3 regions of the Paraglaciecola aquimarina genome follow, and region 3 is predicted to be linked to each of the others. Evidence: predicted binding sites of a transcription regulator. Region 3 holds the regulator's gene; each other region holds the start of a gene.

Region 1 (5,594 bases), 4.4 Mb from region 3:
CAAGCAGGCGCGTTTATGTCTACCATCGACAAGCCGAAAAACCAAGTTATGCATGATATTTGCTTAGATATTAATCCAAATGCACATATTGATGACTTTCCAGAAGGGGTAAATGAAAGCAACGTTGACGAATTCCTCAAAGATGTAGACGTTTACGTGGATGGCCTTGATTTCTTTGCAATGAATGCAAGATTAATGGTATTCAAACGCTGCGAAGAATTAGGTATTCCTGTGGTGACAGCCGCCCCTATGGCAATGGGTGCTTCGCTATTATGTTTTATGCCCGGTAGCATGTCTTTTTCCGAATATTTTGATCTAGACTCTTGCCAGACAGAAGAAGAGAAACTAGTGAAATTAACCATCGGGTTATCACCCACTATGATGCAACGCCACTATTTGATCGACCCAACCACTACTGATTTTATTAATAAAAAGGTTCCATCAACTCCAATGGGAGTTAAGTTTTGTGGAGGCCTAGCTGGCACATACGTACTTAAGATATTGCTTAATCGAGGCGATGTGCGCACAGCACCTCATGGCTTGCACTTTGACGGTTACTTAAATACCGTAAAGAAAACGTGGCGCCCTTGGGGAAATAAAAACCCGTTACAAAAATTCATGTTTAACCAAGTTAAAAAAATCGTTCTCACCCCACAAGCTCCTTTGACCTTCGATGATGATATGACTCCCATTCAAAAAGTGATGGATGGTGCAAAGTGGGCACCGAGCGGTGATAACGAGCAGTGTTGGTCGTTTGAATTCACTTCTGATATGACCTGTACCGTACATGGCAGGGATACCCGTCATTCTTGTGTATACGACCTGCAAGGTAACGCCAGCAAGTTTGCCATTGGTGCACTAATTGAAACCGCCAAAATATGCGCATCAGAATCTGGTCACAAAATAGAAGTGGAACAAGCAGAAACCAGTAGCGATGAAAATCCAACCTATAAACTAAGCTTAGTTGCAGATAAAACAGTGGAGTTTGACGAGTTGATCCCACATGTCAGAACGCGCTGCGTGCAACGTAAATGGATGGGCACTAAAGCGTTAACCGACATCCAAAAAAATGAACTCATCAACGCTCTACCCGAAGGGTTTAGTATCGTTTGGTTCGAACCTTTAAAGCTTAGGTATCAAGTAGCGAAGTTAATATACGGAAACGCTTACACTCGCGTGTCGATGAAAGAAGCACATAGCCATCACCAAAAAATAATTGACTGGGGAAAACAGCACAGCACCGACAAAATACCCGACAAAGCCTTAGGCGTGGGTCCTATGATGCGCGCAATGATGAAATCAGCACTGAGTAAAGACTGGCCACAATTTGAATTTATGGGCAAGTATCTAGCAGGTACAGTTGTTCCTCGGTTTATTATGGATTTTATGACTAGCATAAAATGTTCTGCACACTTTGCTTTAGTTGCGCCTGAAGAATGCATAGCAGAGACTGACTACATGAAAGCGGGAGCGGCATTACAACGTTTTTGGCTTACAACAGACAAGTTAGGCTTAGGATTTCAACCTGAGTACACGCAAATAATATTTTCAGAGTATCTACGTAGAAACGTAAAATTTACTGACAATTTAGCGACCATTAAGAATGCTCGAGAAATGGAGTCCTTGTATGTTGAGCTAATGGGCGATATTCCTGTCAATCGAGTCTGCTATTTTGGTAGAGTCGGGCAAAGTAGCCGACCAAGCAGCCGTTCTATTAGAAAATCGTTGGAAGATCTTAAGTATATTCCTAACAAAGCAGAGTAAAAAATGTGTCTGTATTTTTTACAATTTTGGAAATTTCAATTTTACGTTTTTCTAGCAAAACACGTAAATAAATGAAATATATAAGGTTAATAATTATGGCACAGGTGATGCATATAAGAGATTGCTTCATTTAACCAACGTTTTTTGTCTAGAAGCACGAATAGGCAAATAACAAAACATATATTAATAAAGGATTAACCATGTTGAAATCAATTTTAGTAAAAACAGCCGTAGCATCTTTATTGCTTGGTAGCATCTCTGCATCTGCTAACCAAGTAGTAGATTTGTTTTCTGACGACCAAGCTTATTTCCAAGCATCAAATAGCTCAAATAGCGCTTCTGCAACAGGTGCTGACATTCTTGGTGGTGAGCGTGATATCGCACTTGTAGCAGCTAAAGATGCACGTGTTTCTGCCGAAGTTAGAAACAACCAGTTGCTAATTGCATCAAGCGGCCTTAGCGGCTCTGGTACTATTGCACCAGACGAGTCATGGAGCGTTGAGGTTCAGTGGGACGGTATTGATAACTCTTCAGTTCTTGACGTAGATGGTCTATCACCATCTGCTGATTTTTCGTCATTAAATGGCTTCACTGCTGACATCAACTCTTCTGATGGCGACGGGGCTTTCATTGTAACGATTAACGATACTTTTGGTACTAGTGCCATAAAAACGTTTGGCTTTACGAAAGTAGATTTAGGTTCGCCTCAGACGTTCTCTATTCCTTTCTCTTTGTTCACTGCAGTGTCTGCATCGTTAGACTTAAGCTCTATTGGTTCAATCGTGCTTAACTTAGCGTCTTCTGGTGATACAGATATTCGTGTAGCAGCTATCCGCGCTGTACCCGCTCCTTCAAGCCTTGCAATTTTAGGTCTTGGCTTAATTGGTTTCGCTGGACTTGCACGTCGTAAAGCTTAATTGAATATTTTATTTAGCATCAAGGCCGCTTATTAGCGGCCTTTTTGTTTTAACACATCTGATATTAACCAGACATATTCCCCCATTCAAAACCCCGCTTGAGTCACAACATCATTGCTTAGTATTGTGGGGGGTAGATGAACGTTTACCACTTCAATAAATAAAATACCTTTGTGGCAACACGAATAACTAACCTTAAGTGTTGCTGAAATAGCCCTTTATGGCACAAAAACCTCCCCGACCCAACTTGCATATAACACTCATAATAGTCGGACTTTTTTACAATACCTAGAAAACCAAATAGATAAAAACCCCTAACCCACTGTAATATAACAAAAATAAAAGTTGGCACAGATATAGCTTTAGCAAGTATATCTCTTGTAGTAATGCTGTTAATTTTATAATTATATTTTGGAGTTTAATATGTTTAGAACACTACTTTTAAGAACAACTATGGCCGCTTTCGCACTAGGTAGCATCTCTGCATCTGCTAACCAAGTAGTAGATTTGTTTTCTGACGACCAAGCTTATTTCCAAGCATCAAATAGCTCAAATAGCGCTTCTGCAACAGGTGCTGACATTCTTGGTGGCGAGCGTGATATCATACTTACAGCAGCTCAAGATGCACGTGTTTCTGCCGAAGTTAGAAACAACCAGTTGCTAATTGCATCAAGCGGCCTTGGTAACGGTGGTGCTGTTCCAGCAGATGAGTCGTGGGGCGTTGAAGTTCAGTGGGACGGTCTTGATAACTCTTCAGCTCTTGACGTAGATGGTCTAGCGCCAGCTGCTGATTTTTCTACACTAAATGGTTTCTCTGCTGATATCAACTCTTCTGATGGCGACGGGGCTTTCATTGTAACGATTAACGATACTTTTGGTACTAGTGCCATAAAAACGTTTGGCTTTACGAAAGTAGATTTAGGTTCGCCTCAGACGTTCTCTATTCCTTTCTCTTTGTTCACTGCAGTGTCTGCATCGTTAGACTTAAGCTCTATTGGTTCAATCGTGCTTAACTTAGCGTCTTCTGGTGATACAGATATTCGTGTAGCAGCTATCCGCGCTGTACCAGCTCCTTCAAGCCTAGCTATTTTAGGTCTTGGCTTAATCGGCTTTGCTGGACTTGCACGTCGTAAAGCTTAATTGAACATTTTATTTAGCATCAAGGCCGCTTATTAGCGGCCTTTTTTATGTTTTAACGTATCTAATGTAAACCAAACAGTTTGCCTACCCCATTCAAAACCCCGCTTAAGTCACAACATCATTGCTTAGTATTGTGGGGATTAGATGAACATTAACCACTTCAATAAATAAAATACCTTTGTGGCAACACGAATAACTAACCTTAAGTGTTGCTGAAATAGCCCTTTATGGCACAAAAACCTCCCCGACCCAACTTGCATATAACACTCATAATAGTCGGACTTTTTTACAATACCTAGAAAACCAAATAGATAAAAACCCCTAACCCACTGTAATATAACAAAAAATAAAAGTTGGCACAGATATAGCTTTAGCAAGTATATCTCTTGTAGTAATGCTGTTAATTTTATAATTATATTTTGGAGTTTAATATGTTTAGAACACTACTTTTAAGAACAACTATGGCCGCTTTCGCACTAGGTAGCATCTCTGCATCTGCTAACCAAGTAGTAGATTTGTTTTCTGACGACCAAGCTTATTTCCAAGCATCAAATAGCTCAAATAGCGCTTCTGCAACAGGTGCTGACATTCTTGGTGGCGAGCGTGATATCATACTTACAGCAGCTCAAGATGCACGTGTTTCTGCCGAAGTTAGAAACAACCAGTTGCTAATTGCATCAAGCGGCCTTGGTAACGGTGGTGCTGTTCCAGCAGATGAGTCGTGGGGCGTTGAAGTTCAGTGGGACGGTCTTGATAACTCTTCAGCTCTTGACGTAGATGGTCTAGCGCCAGCTGCTGATTTTTCTACACTAAATGGTTTCTCTGCTGATATCAACTCTTCTGATGGCGACGGGGCTTTCATTGTAACGATTAACGATACTTTTGGTACTAGTGCCATAAAAACGTTTGGCTTTACGAAAGTAGATTTAGGTTCGCCTCAGACGTTCTCTATTCCTTTCTCTTTGTTCACTGCAGTGTCTGCATCGTTAGACTTAAGCTCTATTGGTTCAATCGTGCTTAACTTAGCGTCTTCTGGTGATACAGATATTCGTGTAGCAGCTATCCGCGCTGTACCCGCTCCTTCAAGCCTTGCAATTTTAGGTCTTGGCTTAATTGGTTTCGCTGGACTTGCACGTCGTAAAGCTTAATTGAATATTTTATTTAGCATCAAGGCCGCTTATTAGCGGCCTTTTTTGTTTTAACACATCTGATATTAACCAGACATATTCCCCCCATTCAAAACCCCGCTTGAGTCACAACATCATTGCTTAGTAGTTAGCATAGAACGCATACTCAGTCACAATCAGCGAGACGAAACTCAGAATACCGCTCAATGGCTATAACATTGTATAATTTTTTATCAGTATCTAGTGGTCATCAAAGCCCAACTAGCGTTATCATATTGATCAATATCTCAAAAAAGGATTATGGATGAGCTACATTAAGAAAATGAGCCTTGTTATTGTCATTGCAGCTAGTTTAAGTGCGTGTGCAAAAGAATCGACAAGCGAAAAATTAGTTAAGGCAGATAAATGGTTAGCCGACGGCAATCATCAGGCCGCAATTCTAGTTTTGAAGAGTGCTGCCCAAGCAGACCCTAAGAGTGCAGAAGTAAGATTTAAATTAGGTACAGCATACTTAGATACAGGCTTAGCGGCATCCGCTGAAAAAGAGCTTAACTTTGCGCTGAAGCAGGGCTACGAACCTAATCTTGTCATGCCTCTCATTGCTAAATCTTTAATACAACAGTTTAAAAATGAGGAAGTTGTCGAA
Region 2 (5,594 bases), 2.5 Mb from region 3:
ACTCTATGTTTTTAATAAAAATTAATTTTATTATTTATTTAATGACCAATTAACCGCCGCCGCCGCATGCAGCGCTGTGGTGTCAAATAATGGTGTATTTGTGTGTGTACTGTTGATTAAGGTACCAATCTCAGTGCAGCCTAAAATAATACCCTCAGCACCTATAACGGTTAAGCTTTGGATGATATCTAAATATTGCTGTCGGGATTCAGGGGAGACTTTACCTAAACATAATTCTTGAAAGATGATGTGGTGAATGATGTCCATGGTCAGCAGCATAGGGAGTTATCACTTGCAGCTCAAAATTATCGACTAATTTATCTTTATAAAACGTCTGCTGCATAGTGAACTTAGTACCTAGTAAACCTACTTTGGTAATGTTTTCGCCAACTAATGCTTGGCCGGTGGCATCCGCTATGTGTAACAAGGGAATATCAACGGCGCGTTCCACTAGCTCGGCAACTTTATGCATAGTGTTAGTACAAATTAAAAAGAAATCGGCGCCTGCTACTTGTAGTGATTTAGCTGCTTGGCTCAATATATTTGCCATCTTCGGCCAATCGCCCGCTCTTTGGAGTTGTTCTATTTCAGCAAAATCGACAGTCACCATGATTATTTTGGCCGAGTGAAAGCCCCTAACTGTTGCTTGATTTGTTGGTTGATAAGTTGGTAATAAGTGGCTGTCGACTCCCAGCTCATCCCGCCGATTAATCCAATTATTTTCATACTCTTTACCTTTGATTACGCTCTCTTGAGTATACCCTGTGTTACTACCGTTGGAATTCGCTTGTAAAAGGTTTTTTCTTGTGTGAAAAAGTGGCTTTTTACTAGTGTGTTTACTCTATATAGATTCAAGCGCATTGGCTAATCCATTAAACGGTGAAATTAATCAATTAAGTCATAGTGAGCAAGCTTAACAGGCTGGCCAAACCAACTTAGAACCAGTGTGTGCTGCTTGTCGTAGTAAAGACTTGTGCGGCGTAACTGGATTTTACTTAACCAGAGTTCTGGATAAGAAGTATTGTTTCAGCCAAACACGAGCTTAAGCTAAGCAATATCAATATAATTCAATAACTTAATATGTTTTTATCTAAATAACCTTTTAAAATGAAAAGCAACCAGTAATAGGTAGCTTATTGAGCGCATTTTAGGTTTGTATCATAGAGCTTATCAGTCGAGAACTGTATAAGCTCTTTTATCCATTTTCAAGGGGATGATGGACTAATGGGATGTGCGACTACTTGGACTTTTTGCTAGTTTTGTGTAGATTTATTTTAGTGGCGGTTGCTTTATTGCTACGTCCATTTCTGGCGTTTCTTGCTACACTTTTTAACAGGCTGACACGATTGCTGACTTCAAAGCCAGGTTTAACGATACGCTGTATTTTGCCGTTAATTAAACGTTCAATTTTAGCTACTGTATTTTCTTCTTCTCGGCTGACAAACGAAATGGCATAGCCTTCTTTTTTAGCGCGACCTGTGCGGCCTATACGATGCACATAATCTTCTGGTAAATAAGGCAAGTTGAAGTTTACAACGTAATCCAACCCTTGAATGTCTAACCCTCTGGCAGCTACGTCGGTAGAAATAAGTATTTGCAATTCGCCTGATTTAAAGTCGGCTATGGCACGTCTTCGCGCGCCTTGGCTTTTATCTCCATGACACACAGCAGCATTCATTTTACTCTTTTTTAAGGCTGCCATTAGCATATCGGCTTGTTGTTTGGTGCTGGTAAAAACCAACACTTGATACCAATTTTGTTCTTTTAACAGTGTTTTGAACAGGTCTATCTTACGGGCTTCTTCCACAGGATACATAACATGAGACACTGTTTCCGCGGTGGTATTGATTTTAGTGACTCGAATAACTGCATGATTACGTAATACTTTATGAGAAAGTTCATTTAGCGCCGGAGACGATGTGGCTGAAAACAACAATGTTTGATGTTGTTTCGTGGCATGCTGTAAGATATTTTGTACATCTGCAATAAAGCCCATGTCTAACATACGGTCAGCTTCATCTAGCACGACAAATTCAACCTTAGCTAAATTTATGTTACTTAAGGTCATATGTTCTAATAAACGTCCAGGCGTAGAAATAACGATATCTACGCCACTTTTTAATTTGGCCGACTGGCCCCCCATTTTTACGCCACCAAATAAAGCCGTAACCGTTAGGTTGGTAAATTGCGCATAAGCGCTAATTGTATTAGCTAATTGCTCCGCTAACTCTCTGGTCGGAGTGAGGATCAATGCTCTAGGGCTTCCGCTCACTGTTGCTTGTGGGGTATCTAGCAACTTTTGTAGAATAGGTAGAGCAAAAGCCGCCGTTTTACCGGTACCCGTTTGGGCGTTAACTAATAGGTCTTTACCACGTCGAGCTGGTACTATTGCTTGCTCTTGAACCGGTGTTAAGTCTGCATATCCACAAACCTCGATAGCTTGTTGGAGTTCTTTGGCTAAACCTAAATTGGCGAATTTCATATCGAGGATCCTGTATTTGTGCTAAAACGAGGGCGGAATATACAGTATTTTGTTGAATAAAGTCAGCTAGATTGGCTTTTTTATGTACTAAATTGAGGATTAAAGATACCGCTCACCTAAGTAAGCGGTCCAGGGAATATGGCAGGTCACTACGCTGCCATACTATATAGTCGCTATTTAGCGGCAAAAAGTTCAATCTAGATCTTAAAAAAGAGAAAATAAATGAAAAAATCTATAATTTGTGCGGTTTTTATATTGTTAACCGCCTGTGACAAAAACGAAGTGGGCGATATCTCCTTAGGCGCATTTACCACCAAAGATATTAAGTTGAATACACTCGTTGATCCTATTGTTACAGGGGTAACTTGTCATGTTGCCAGTATTGAAGCTGATCTCAGTTTTTCGGATCCTTCTGATAGTTCAATTGCGTGTCGACAGACTGGCGAGATTACAGCACAAATGATCGCGCAAATTGATAAGAGTAAATCTGGTGAAATTGTGTTTAAAAAATCAAAGAGTGTATTTTTTAAGACAATGAAAATTCGCCGTATTTATGATCCTAAAAATCAAACCTTGATGTATGTGTCGTATTCTACCAAAGAGACCTCTGGTAGTTTCAAACACAGTTTGTCTACCGTGCCCTTATGGGGAACCAAAGCGTACGTGCCCCAAGTGCAAGCGAACTAGGAGATTAAATTGACCGGTGCATATTGTTGGTGCATTAACTGGTGCTATTGCACCATTTTGGGTTTTAATTACCTCTTCGCTATTGATGTTTATTGATAAGAAGCTAGTTTTGACTGCCAAATATTTTGGCTTATAGATTGCATTACCCTCGTTACTAGTCGATACATATTCGTTCGGATAATCAATTGCAAGACAAAGCTCCAGCTAATGGGCGAAAAAGTGCACGGACAAAAGGGCAGGGAAGTGCACACCAAAAAACGACCCCAAACGTATCAAAAGAACTGCGTATTCTGTTAATTGACGACAATAGTGAACGTGTCGCTTCGTTAACCGCGGCCTTGAATAACTCTCGCTATATTGTTAGTCATTTAGCTAGCCCCGAATCACATTTGCTAAAGCATGTTGATCAGATTAAGCCCGATATTATTGTGATCGACATAGAGTCTCCAAATCGAGACATTCTAGAAAGCTTGAGTACTATATCTCAATACGATCCAAAGCCTGTGGTTATGTTTGCTGAAGAAGAAGGCACAGATGCGATTAACCAGTCAATTGAGTCTGGCGTGAGTGCATATGTCGTAGGTGACTTAGACTTAAAAAGAGTAAAGCCTATTCTAGATGCCGCCGTGGCGAGGTTTACAGAATTTCAAAAACTAAAAAATGAACTGACAGAAACCAAACAAGCGCTTGCATCAAGAGATCTAGTTGATCAAGCAAAAAGATTACTAATGAAGAAAAAGAATCTCGCAGAGGATGAGGCTTATCGAGCCATGCGAAAGACAGCAATGGACACCGGACAAAAACTAGATGATGTGGCCAGAACGCTTATTTCTTTGTTAAATACCATATAAATGACAGGTTAAGAGATGATAAAACCGGAACAAACAGAATTGACACTTGGCTTTATCCCGTTAACTGATTCTGCTCCCGTTGTGGCGGCCTACGAATTGGGTTTTTTGAACAATGGGGACTAAATGTTACATTAGAAAAGCAAAATTCATGGGCAACATTACGCGATAAACTACACGCCGGTGTGCTCGACGCTGCGCAAATGTTGGCCCCTATGCCGTTGGCCAGCTCCTTAGGAATAGGGTGCAGTAAAACAGAAGTTATCACCCCATTTGTATTAAGTTTAAATGGTAATGCTATTACCTTATCGCAAAAAATGCATGAGGAAATACTGAGTGAAAATACCTTAACTCATCTTACTTTGCCACTCGCCGCATACTTGTTGCGTAGTGTGATTAGAAAGCGCAAGTTAGAAAATAAGCCTAAATTGAAATTTGCAACGGTATTTCCTTATAGTTGCCATTTTTATCAACTTCGAGATTGGTTGATGTCAGCGAAAATCGCCGCAGATGATGTAGATATTGTAGTCGTACCGCCGGTAAATATGGTTGAGCATATGGCGGCAGGACATATTGACGGGTTTTGTGTTGGCGGCCCTTGGAATGCGCAAGCCGTGCGTGCGGGCATTGGTTTAACGGGCTTAACTTCGTATGATATTTGGCAAGACTCGCCCGAGAAGGTGCTCGGTATATTAGGCTCTTTCTATGCTCAAAAACCTAATACCGTGTTGGCCTTGACTGCGGCACTACAACAAGCTTGCATATGGTTAGAAAGTACACCGAATCGATTTGAAGCCGCGATAATGCTAACGCAACCTAAGTACTTACATGCACCACTAGATATTATTGCGCCATCTTTGCTAGGCATTTGTTTAACGGGTAAATCTAGCCCATCACGATCAGTACCGTCATACAATCAGTTTTATCGTTCAGATGATGTATCTATTAACCTACCAGAGCACGTGAGAGGGGAGTGGTTGATTTCAAAAATGCGCGATGCGGGACAATTAAAAAATGTTTACGTACCCAATGACATTGCAAAAAAAGTATTTCGTTCAGACATTTATCGTCAAATGAAGTCTACTTTTGACGTTAAGCGCTAAGTTATTTCATGGATCGCTGAGGATGTGGCGTTTTCACAGTTTTGCTAAAATCATCGACAATAAAGATACGCGAGCCTATCCATAAGTGAGTGAAAAATTGACCAAGACGAGGTTTAAGCTTTGACTTATACCTCTGACACGACGTTAAAGCCACCGTAAATTAATCGTTTGCCATCGAACGGCATTGGAGATTGGTCAGGATGCATTTTGGGATCACCCATTGCTAGCTTCCATCCTGAATCACGTATTTCCTTTGATGGCCAAATTACCCATGAGAATACTACCGTTTCATCGTCTTTTTTTGCACCGCCATAGGCAATGATGTCTGTTCTCCATCAGGTACATCATCACCCCACGTATCGACTACCTTTAACGCACCATACTGCTTTAAAACAGCGGCCATTATCTTAGCGTGTTGAATAAAAAGCGTTTTATTTTCATTCGGTACAGCTGCTACAAACCCATCTATATATG
Region 3 (5,594 bases):
GGTGCAGTACGAGAATTATGCGATTTAATTTTACTAGCCAACAACCAATTAAAACTCATCCACGGCTCTAGCGTATGAACCGAACAACCATATGTATCGCGCTATTATTTATACTTGCCTTAAGCCTTAGCTTACCGGGTTGGTTGAAAAAAGAACAAGACTTGCCAGTAACACAAACCGAAGAAGCATGGATCCCTAACTACCAAGCTAAGAAAATGCGTAGCACTCTTTACGATAAAACCGGTAATATTAATCATCAAGTATTTGCTGAGTATATGGAAAACTACGATTTACTGGGCTTCACCCTTTTTAAGCGACCAGAGTATTTATTGTATTCTCAAACTCGTCATCCATGGCAAGTAAATGCCCAAGAAGGTACATTGTATGAAGACCAACGCTTACAATTTGAAACCGATGTAGAAATAAAAAGTCTGAATGACGATGGTTATATGCAAATTATACGCACACAATTTGTCGAAATAAACTTGATAGACAAAACCATGACCTCAGATCAGGCTGTAGAAATTGTCGGTCCGAATTATGTCATTAACAGCAACGGTTTTACCGTTAGCCTTGAAACCCAAAGATACGAGTTATTAGATCATGTTAAAACCGTTTACCAGCCATCTCCTCAAAACTAGTTTAGTCCTAGTTTTCTTGAGCTCAGCCTCTAGTTTTGCTGGCAAAGAAGACTTTACTAAAACAATAAAAGTTGCCTCCAATTATCAAGAAGGTGACGGTATCAATAAACAGGCAATATATCGAGGCAATGTACAAATTAGCCAAGGCACCTTAATGGTAAAAGCCGACGAAGTTCAGGTTGACGCCAGTTTAGGTGAAGGCAAAGAAGTCTTCATTGCTAGCGGAAATCCAGCGGAATATTCACAACAACAAGAAGATGGCAGCACAGTTAAAGCAAAAGCCAATCAAATTATGTATAAACGCGCCACGCGTTCATTGTCACTTGATGGTGATGCACTAATCGAGCAAAACTCGAGCAGCGTAAAAGGAAATTCAATATTGTTTAATATGGAGCTTGAACAAATTATCGCTCAAGGTAACAATCAAGAAAGTGGCCGTGTTATCACGATATTCCAACCTGAATCTACTTCTGAAAGTAACGCCGCCAAACAACAGGAATCACAACCTTAATGGCCCAATTAAAAGCCACACATTTAGCTAAATCTTATAAATCTCGGCAAGTTGTACGGGATGTCAGCCTAGAAGTTTCAACTGGACAAATAGTAGGTTTATTGGGTCCAAATGGCGCAGGCAAAACGACCACTTTTTATATGATCGTGGGTCTAGTTCCTCTAGACAAAGGTGAAATTTATATCGATCAACAGGCACTGACGTTAGAGCCGATGCATGTTCGTGCGCGCCAAGGCATTGGTTATTTACCTCAAGAAGCTTCTATATTCCGAAAACTCACGGTTTATCAAAACTTGATGGCGATATTGCAAACGCGCAAGGAACTATCTAAAGAACAAAGAGAGCAACAAGCCGATTCATTACTCGACGAGTTTAATATCAACCATATTCGCAACAGCTTAGGTATGAGTTTGTCTGGTGGTGAACGCCGACGAGTAGAAATTGCTCGCGCTTTAGCAGCTGATCCTGAGTTTATTTTACTAGATGAACCTTTCGCCGGTGTTGACCCTATTTCAGTAAACGACATAAAAAAAATCATTCAACATTTGCGTGATCGAGGAATTGGTGTATTAATTACTGATCATAATGTACGGGAAACGCTAGACGTATGTGAAAAAGCTTACATTGTTAGCCATGGTGAACTGATAGCATCGGGTACTGCCGAAGAAGTTTTAAGTGATCAACGTGTAAGAGATGTATACCTGGGTGAGCAATTCAGGCTATAGTTAGGCCTTCGATTAGCTCGGCTGATATCAACAGAAATAAGTATAAGAAGTAAATGAAACCCTCTTTACAATTAAAATTTAGCCAACAACTCACAATGACACCACAGTTGCAGCAAGCAATTAAGCTTCTGCAATTGTCTACACTTGACCTGCAAACAGAGATACAAGAAGCACTTGATTCTAACCCTCTGCTTGAAGTTGATGAACAAGTAGATAATACAGGTGGTGACAAGGCATTAGAAACCAATCATGACGCAAATGGTGCGAATGACACGGCGGAAGTTAATGTCGATAATATAGAGTCTGGTGATGCCTTACAAAACAATGATATTCCTGAAGATTTGCCTTTAGACAGTACCTGGGATGAATATTTAAGCGCATCATCGGCACCGGCCCCGTCTACCTCTAGTAGCTCAGGCCCAGCAATGGACGACGACCAAGTATTCCAAGGTGAAACCACCGACAATATTCAAGATCATCTGCTTTGGCAAGTACGCCTAACCCATTTCAGTGACACAGACCAAGCCATTGCCGTAGCCATAATAGATTCGATCGATGAAGGCGGCTATCTAACCATTAGTACTGAAGAAGTACTGGCGAGTATGGATGACGAAGAAATTGAACTGGATGAAGTAGAAGTTGTTCTAAAACGTATTCAAATGCTCGATCCTATTGGCTCTGGCGCCAGAAGCGCGCAAGAGTGTTTATTGATTCAGCTTAAGCAATTTGCTGCCGACACCCCTTGGCTTGAAGAAGCCAAAATGCTGATCACCGACTATTGTGATCTAATTGGTAGTAAAGACTATCGTACGCTCATGCGTAAAACTCGATTGAAAGAAGATGAACTACGTGAAGCCATGCGCTTGTTGCAAACCTTAAATCCACGCCCGGGCACAGCGGTTGTAACCGGTGAGCCAGAATATGTCATTCCAGACGTATCGGTGAGTAAAAAGAATGGTCGCTGGGCCGTAGAGTTAAACCCAGACAGCCTGCCCAAACTAAATGTTAATCAACAATACGCAGCCATGAGCAAGAACGTTAAAAACAGTTCTGATGGCCAATTTATTCGATCTCATCTACAAGAAGCTAAGTGGTTTATAAAAAGTGTGGAAAGCCGCAACGAAACGCTACTTAAAGTGTCTAATTGTATAGTGCAGCAACAAATGGGCTTTTTTGAGCACGGCCCGGAAATGATGAAACCAATGGTGTTAAACGATGTAGCGGAAATGGTAGATATGCATGAGTCAACTATTTCAAGGGTTACCACCCAGAAGTACATGCATACACCTCGAGGCATTTTTGAACTTAAGTATTTTTTCTCTAGCCATGTAGCCACAGACGCAGGCGGAGAATGCTCATCAACTGCCATAAGGGCATTGATCAAAAAACTAGTCGCTGCTGAAAAGCCTAGCAAACCACTAAGCGACAGTAAAATTGCTCAATTGTTGGCCGACCAAGGTATTAAAGTGGCACGGCGGACAATAGCAAAGTACCGGGAATCATTGTTGATCCCCCCATCTAACCAACGTAAAAGCCTGTTGTAGGCGAAATTTAGAAGGAATAGGCAATATGCAAATTAACCTTACTGGTCATCACGTAGATATTACAGATTCTTTAAGAAACTATGTAGACACTAAATTCACTAAGTTAGAGCGACATTTTGAACACATTAATAATGTGCACGTTATATTAAATGTAGAGAAGCTGAATCAAAAAGCCGAAGCTACCGTTCACCTCAGCGGATCAGAGGTGTTTGCAACATCTGAGCACTCAGATATGTATGCAGCAATAGATGGTTTAATCGATAAACTTGATCGTCAAGTGATTAAACATAAGGAAAAAGTCAAACGCCATTAACACCAAGCATTAGAGGCTGTAATGGAATTAAAAAGCATTATCCATCCTGACTGCACACTTTGTGCAGTTCAGGGCAGTAGTAAAAAAGAATACTTGAACTCATCAGTCAAACCGCCATTCAAGTTGTGACTAACATCGATCAAGGCACAATACTCGCGAGTTTAATGTCCAGAGAAAAAATGGGCAGCACTGGTATTGGTAACGGTATTGCGTTACCTCATGGCCGCTTAAAAGGCCTTGAAAACGTTTTAGCAATAGTCGTCACCAGCGAATCGCCTATTCCCTATGATGCAATAGACAACCTTCCTGTTGATATTTTCATCGCTATTTTAGTACCAGAAGAACAGGCAAGTGAGCACTTAGGTACGTTATCTGCTATCGCACAGAAATTAACCAACAAAGACACCTTGCAACAAATACGAGACGCCAAAACTAATCAGGAATTATTTGAGGTAATGAGCTAAATGAAACTCATAATTATCAGCGGACGATCAGGCTCAGGTAAATCTGTGGTGCTACGCTCCCTAGAAGATCTTGGCTACTACTGTGTAGACAATATTCCAGTAAATTTGTTACCCACACTCACCCATACAGTGGTCGACGAATATGATCAGGTGGCTGTTAGCATTGATGTGCGAAACTTACCTAAAGACACCAATGAGTTAGTTGAGATCCTTGACTACCTCCCGGCTACTTGGAATTTAACCATACTCTATTTAGATGCCAGCGACGACATTCTGATTAAACGCTTTAGTGAAACCAGACGCTTACATCCTCTATCGAAACAGAACAAGTCGTTATCTGCTGCGATCCAAGCAGAAGGACAGCTTCTGGCTCCTATTGCCGAGCGTGCCGATCTATACTTAGACACCGACCAACTGTCGGTACACCAGTTGGCCGAGATTGTTCGCGAGCGAATCTTAGGTAAAAAAGTTCTAGACTGGTACTTGTATTCGAATCATTTGGTTTTAAGCATGGCATCCCCAAAGATGCTGATTATGTATTTGATGGGCGCTTTTTGCCCAATCCTCATTGGGAGCCCGATTTAAAGCACCTGACCGGACTAGACAGCCCAGTGCAAATATTTTTAGGTTCACAACCCATAGTGACTAAATTTATTTGGCAAATTCAGAATCTCATTTCTACTTGGTTACCCCACTTAGAGCGCAACAATCGCAGTTATGTCACCGTTGCCATTGGTTGCACTGGCGGCCAACATCGTTCAGTTTATGTCACTGAAACCTTAGCGAAGAATTTCAGCGATGCTCACCCAGATGTGCAAATACGCCATCGTGAATTAAATAAGTAGCTTATGCCAAGGATAGAAAAGACACTGCTTATCGTAAATAAGCTAGGACTGCACGCTCGCGCTGCCACACAATTAGTACAACTATCGACTAAATTCGATGCTGAAATAACCTTACATCAAGGCGACAAACAGGCCTCGGCTAACAGCGTTTTGGGTTTAATGATGCTAGAAAGCCACCAAGGTGAAGAAGTTAAAGTAGTCAGTGAAGGAACCGATGCTCAAGAAGCCCTAGATGCAGTTGAAAACTTAGTTGCTAAGTATTTTAACGAAGAAGAGTAGCCCATTTAAGCACTATGCATAAAACGCCTCCACTTAGTGCCCGGAAGTTACACACTACCAAGGGCAATCTGCGATAATCATTGCAGTCTAAATAATGCCTCCCGCTTGAACGACTAACTTTTGTAGCAGCCAATTTTATTTACCGCCCCAATGGACTCTGTGGACGCACAAAAAGAAAAGTCACGGCAGGCATATCTATAAGCTATCCTTTTATTGATCGAACCATTTGGAAAAGCTGATATGTATAGAATGTTACTCCCAAAAAATGGTAG

What was found. Region 3 encodes sigma-54, which starts transcription at its own class of promoters, with help from an activator protein. Its sites were predicted from a motif close to GTTGGCACGNNNNTNGNNT; they were not measured.
Region 1: the regulator sigma-54 is predicted to act here: its motif matches at 1,859-1,877, upstream of RS130_RS22825 (PEP-CTERM sorting domain-containing protein).
Region 2: the regulator sigma-54 is predicted to act here: its motif matches at 3,294-3,312, upstream of RS130_RS13775 (ANTAR domain-containing response regulator).

Annotation. Positions count from the first base shown of each region.
Region 1 is NZ_JAWDIO010000002.1:4,596,826-4,602,419, forward strand. It holds gene RS130_RS22820 (ThiF family adenylyltransferase) at 1-1,764, shown strand, start outside; gene RS130_RS22825 (PEP-CTERM sorting domain-containing protein) at 1,965-2,681, shown strand; gene RS130_RS22830 (PEP-CTERM sorting domain-containing protein) at 3,105-3,821, shown strand; gene RS130_RS22835 (PEP-CTERM sorting domain-containing protein) at 4,253-4,969, shown strand; gene prsT (XrtA/PEP-CTERM system TPR-repeat protein PrsT) at 5,253-5,594, shown strand, end outside.
Region 2 is NZ_JAWDIO010000002.1:2,770,034-2,775,627, forward strand. It holds partial or broken gene RS130_RS13760 (aspartate/glutamate racemase family protein) at 31-726, opposite strand; gene RS130_RS13765 (DEAD/DEAH box helicase) at 1,238-2,482, opposite strand; gene RS130_RS13770 (CreA family protein) at 2,705-3,169, shown strand; gene RS130_RS13775 (ANTAR domain-containing response regulator) at 3,451-4,020, shown strand; partial or broken gene RS130_RS13780 (CmpA/NrtA family ABC transporter substrate-binding protein) at 4,036-5,120, shown strand; partial or broken gene RS130_RS13785 (DUF1428 domain-containing protein) at 5,246-5,594, opposite strand, start outside.
Region 3 is NZ_JAWDIO010000002.1:242,596-248,189, forward strand. It holds gene kdsC (3-deoxy-manno-octulosonate-8-phosphatase KdsC) at 1-78, shown strand, start outside; gene lptC (LPS export ABC transporter periplasmic protein LptC) at 75-641, shown strand; gene lptA (lipopolysaccharide transport periplasmic protein LptA) at 604-1,152, shown strand; gene lptB (LPS export ABC transporter ATP-binding protein) at 1,152-1,877, shown strand; gene RS130_RS01850 (RNA polymerase factor sigma-54) at 1,931-3,421, shown strand; gene hpf (ribosome hibernation promoting factor) at 3,447-3,734, shown strand; partial or broken gene RS130_RS01860 (PTS sugar transporter subunit IIA) at 3,756-4,198, shown strand; partial or broken gene rapZ (RNase adapter RapZ) at 4,199-5,043, shown strand; gene RS130_RS01870 (HPr family phosphocarrier protein) at 5,047-5,322, shown strand; gene RS130_RS01875 (ABC transporter substrate-binding protein) at 5,563-5,594, shown strand, end outside.